DNA from 2 places in the Streptomyces sp. JLSY215 genome. Region 2 is predicted to be linked to the other one. Evidence: riboswitches for the same ligand, from Rfam matches in the RefSeq annotation. Region 2 holds a riboswitch; the other holds the start of a gene.

Region 1 (2,163 bases), 570 kb from region 2:
TGTTTGCTCCCGGCCGGCAGCGATCCCGACAACAGATCGCAGAACTCCGCGTCGTGGCTGATCCGCGCGGTCAACTCCGCATGGGCGTCGGACCGTCCCCGCGCCTGTCGCCAGGAGAACTCCCGGTACCGATCCGCCACTGTCTGCGCGCTGTTCACGACGTTGACCACGTTGACGACCATGATCCGACGTTACTGCTCTCACGCTCCGTAAGGACCGGGCACCCCTCCGCATAACAACTGACGCACAATCACCGGAAGATCGTTTAGAGGGCTCCGGTCAACTCGCCCGATTTATGCCCGCGATGGGCGGAAAAGTCCACGCCAGAGCGCCTGCGGAGCGCATACGGATTCCCCGGAAGGCTTGGAAAATAGTCACGATCTCTATTACTGTCCGATAACGGAGCGCGGTCGTCCCAGCCGTCGCAAGAGGCGGCACCGCGCGCCTACGCCGAATCCCGCAAGCGCACGCCATGCACGTCGCACACGTCATCACGGCACGCAGGAGTACCCGTACGGATTGAGCGCATGTGCACGGACGGGCGCCAGTGGGCACTGAACAGCGCCGACCGGTACCGATCCACATGACCGCTCGCTCCACGCGACCCGCACCCCTGCGCCGCCCGTTCCGTCTGCGTCATCCGCACCATCCGCGCGGCATGCATGAAGTGCACCGAGGGAACCGGGGAACCACCACCTTGGGGTGAATCGGACGCCTCCCACCAGAGGCGCCCGTAGGAGACCTTCCTGCTCCGAACCCGTCAGCTAACCCGGTAGGCGTGAAGGAAGGAAAGGAGTGCGCCCCCGTGGCGTCCAACAGGCCTGCCCCAGAGGCTCCGTCCGCCGCCTACCTCGATGACCGGGGTCCGTCCGACGACGGATACCCCTTCGACGGATCCGGAGTCGTCTATCAGGGCGGCGAGTACGACCGCGAGCGTGACGACGCGCGCGACGGCGACGGGCCGTGGGAGGAGTGGAACCCCACCGAGGAGTCCGTCCGGTCCGTCCGCGGCAAGCACCGGGTGGCCAAGCAGCGCGGCGGCGCGCTCGCGCGCAGCGGTACGGTCCTGGGCGTCGGCGTCATCGCGGCGGTCGGCGCGGGCGGCATGGCCTCGGCCGAGGACCGCCCGCCGGTCCCGATCTCGATGCCCGACATCGGCGGTATGGCCCACGACATCGCCGAGAAGATGCCGGACGTCCCCGTCATAGGCGGCCTCATATCCGACTCCGGGGCGCCGCGGTCCGGTACGGACACCGGCTCCGCGTCCCCCCACGGCCCCCTCTCCCAGGCGGGCCTCACCCAGCACGAGGCGGCCCAGGGCGCCAACGCCGGCGAGACGCTGCGGAACCGCATCCTCCAGCAGGCCGACGCGCAGCAGGGCGCCGCCGAGCAGGAGCAGCGCGCCGCCGTCGAGACGGCCGCCGTCGACCGGGCCGGGAAGGACGCCACCGCGCATCAGGCGGCCGCCGAGAAGGCCGCGGCCGCCAAGCAGGCGGCGGAGCGCGAGGCCGAGCGCCGGGCGGCGGAGGCGGCCCGCAAGAAGGCCGAGGCCGAGCGCCTCGCCCAGCTGGCCAGGAGCTTCATCACCCCGGTGGCCTCGTACACCCTGACCGCCAGCTTCGGCCAGGCCGGCGACCGCTGGGCCGCGGACCACACCGGACAGGACTTCGCCGCCCCGACCGGCACTCCCGTCAGGGCAGTGCACTCCGGCACCATCACGCAGGCGGGCTGGGCCGGCTCGTACGGCTACCGCCTCGTCCTCACCCTCGACGACGGCACCGAACTCTGGTTCTGCCACCTGTCCTCCATGGTGAAGACCTCCGGCAAGGTCAGCACCGGCGACGTCATCGCCCGCGTCGGCGCCACCGGCAATGTCACCGGCCCCCACCTCCACCTGGAGGTCCGCCCGGGAGCCGGCGACCCGATAGACCCGATGCCGTGGCTGCGGGAGCACGGACTGAGCGTCTGACGCGACGGGGCCCGCTCCCGCTCCCGCTCCCCCGGGAATGCGGGAGCGGGCCCGGGGGAGCGGGAGCGGGTTCCGGGGAATGCGGGAGCGGGCCCGGGGAAATGTGGGAGCGGGTTCCGGGAATAACGCGCCTCTCCGCAACGCTGCAACAACGCATGACTGCGACACGCAAAACCCTCGGCTCGCTCTCCGTC
Region 2 (2,163 bases):
CCCAGATGCCCATTTCCCGGGAGGTTTGGGCGCATTGTTCGCTGAACGGGGAAAATCGCGGGAAGCCACTGGTGGCGGGGTGCCGGTGGGCTGGCGTACGGCGGGGTGCGCGGAATGGCGTACGCGGCGGCACATGGAATGGAGAAGCCCCGCCGCGGCGCGCTGGGGGGAGTAGCGCGCCGGGCGGGGCCTGCTCGGGGAGGATGCGGGCCCATGACTCAGGCCCGCGGGAGTCCCGGTGCGGGGACGGCTCAGATGCTGAGCTTCTGGCCCGGGAAGATCAGGTTCGGGTTGCCGCCGATGACGGACTTGTTGTGGGCGTAGACCGTCTTCCAGGTGGTGCCGTGCGCCTTGGCGATCTTGGCGAGGGTGTCACCGGCCTTGACGGTGTAGTTGCCCTTGCCCTGCGGCTTCTGCGGGGCCGGCTGGGCCTGCTTCTGCTTCGGGGCGGCCTGCTGCGGGGCAGCCTTCTTCGGCGCGGGCTGGGCCTTCTTGACCTCGGCCTTGGCGGAGGTGTCGAGGTCGGGGGACGGGCCACCGGCGGTCAGGTTGCCGGCACCGGCGCAGGACCAGGCGCCCGGACCCTGGATGGCGAGGAGCTTCTCGGCGGCGGCGATCTGCTGGGCCTTGGTGGCCAGGTCGGCGCGGGCCGCGTACTGGGTGCCACCGGCGGCGGCCCAGCTGGAGTTCGAGAACTGGAGGCCGCCGTAGTAGCCGTTACCGGTGTTGATCGACCAGTTGCCGCCGGACTCGCACTGGGCGACCTTGTCCCAGGTGGCGACGGACGCGGCGGAGGCGGAGGTGGCGCCCATCAGCGGGACGGCGACGGCGGCACCGGCGACACCGGCGAGGGTGGCGATGCGGACGGCCTTGGACGGACGACGGTGCTTGCCCTTGTTCAGCATGGTTCGTTCGTTTCCTCACCGATGCCTACGAGGTGAGCTGTCGGGTTCGGGCCGTGTGAGTACCCGGCCGCGTGCACTGGACACGCGGCTTCACCCCAAGCCGGTTGACCCGCTTTCACGGGCGGGGCCGGCACTTACCTTGGGTCCCCCGCTCCTGCCTTCGGCGCTTGCGCGTCGACTGCCTGCGATCACCGGCAGGATTCGGCATGTGATCGAAGGGCCCGCTTTGGCGAGCGGTCCAGACCGTAATCAGTAATCCCCTTGGTGTTCAAACCCCACTATCTGAACCAAGTTGACCGTTTTTGATCATCGGCGGCTCATATTTCCGCAGGTGGGCCGGGGTGCGGAATCCGGCCGACGAGCCGGACGCCACACCCCGGAACGAGACGCTTGTCTCACTTTCGCCAAAAGGGACGAACTGGCGGTAACTACCCTGCCGCGTGCCCGAGATCGAGCAGCTGACCTGGGTGGATCAGGTCCGCGTCGGCCCCCACGACCTTCTCGTTGCGGTCGTAGAGCGCGGGCCAGCCGCCCGGCAGATCATGGGCCTCCGCGATGCCTGACAGGGTGTCACCGGAGCGCACCGTGTAGCCGTCGGCGGGGGCGGACGGGTCGGCTCCGGGGCGCGTACCGGGGTCCGTACGCTGCTCCTCGCCGCCGCGGGAGGCGTGGCGGCCGGCGGGCCGGTCGTCACGGTCCGCGCCCTTGCCGTCGTCGGCGCCGCTCCTGCCGCTCTTGCCGTCCTTGCCGCCCCCGCCCCCCTGGCCCTCGTCGGCGCCGCCGCGGTGCTTGCCCTTGGCGGGGGTCTCCGGCGTCGCGGGGGCACCGCGGTCGTCCGCACCGCTGCCGTCCTCGCCCTCGTGGGAGGGGGCGGACGGGTCCGCGGGGTCCGAGGCGTCGGGGGCCGACGGGGACGGCGTCGGCGTCGCCTCGTCGGAGGAGCCGCCGAAGGGGCCGTCGTCACCGAAGGGCCCGTCCTCGGGACCGTCGGAGGAGTCGTCGGCCGGGCCGGACGGATCGGCCGGGTCCGCGGTGTGCGACGGGCCGGGCCGCGGGGTGCTCGTACTGCCCGGGTCGACCTCCGGCGCGCGGCCGTCCTTGGTCAGCCCGGCGTTCACCGCGCAGCTCGGCCAGGCGTCCGGGCCGCGGTCGTCGAGGATGGATTCGGCGACGGCGATCTGCTCGGAGCGGCTGGCGAGGTCGGGGCGCGAGGCGTACGAGGTGCCGCCGTACTGCTCCCACATCTCCTGGGTCAGCT

What was found. A riboswitch is a leader RNA that binds a small molecule or an ion and turns the genes downstream of it on or off. The one in region 2 is predicted to bind cyclic di-AMP.
Region 1: another riboswitch for cyclic di-AMP. It lies ahead of AC5677_RS18075 (M23 family metallopeptidase); the one in region 2 lies ahead of AC5677_RS15410 (transglycosylase family protein).

The regions. Positions count from the first base shown of each region.
Region 1 covers NZ_CM185022.1:4,053,906-4,056,068, reverse strand. The annotation lists gene AC5677_RS18080 (DUF2332 family protein) at 1-182, opposite strand, end outside; cyclic di-AMP (ydaO/yuaA leader) riboswitch at 643-794, shown strand; gene AC5677_RS18075 (M23 family metallopeptidase) at 806-1,969, shown strand; gene AC5677_RS18070 (aldo/keto reductase) at 2,125-2,163, shown strand, end outside.
Region 2 covers NZ_CM185022.1:3,481,434-3,483,596, forward strand. The annotation lists gene AC5677_RS15410 (transglycosylase family protein) at 252-905, opposite strand; cyclic di-AMP (ydaO/yuaA leader) riboswitch at 913-1,081, opposite strand; gene AC5677_RS15415 (transglycosylase family protein) at 1,334-2,163, opposite strand, start outside.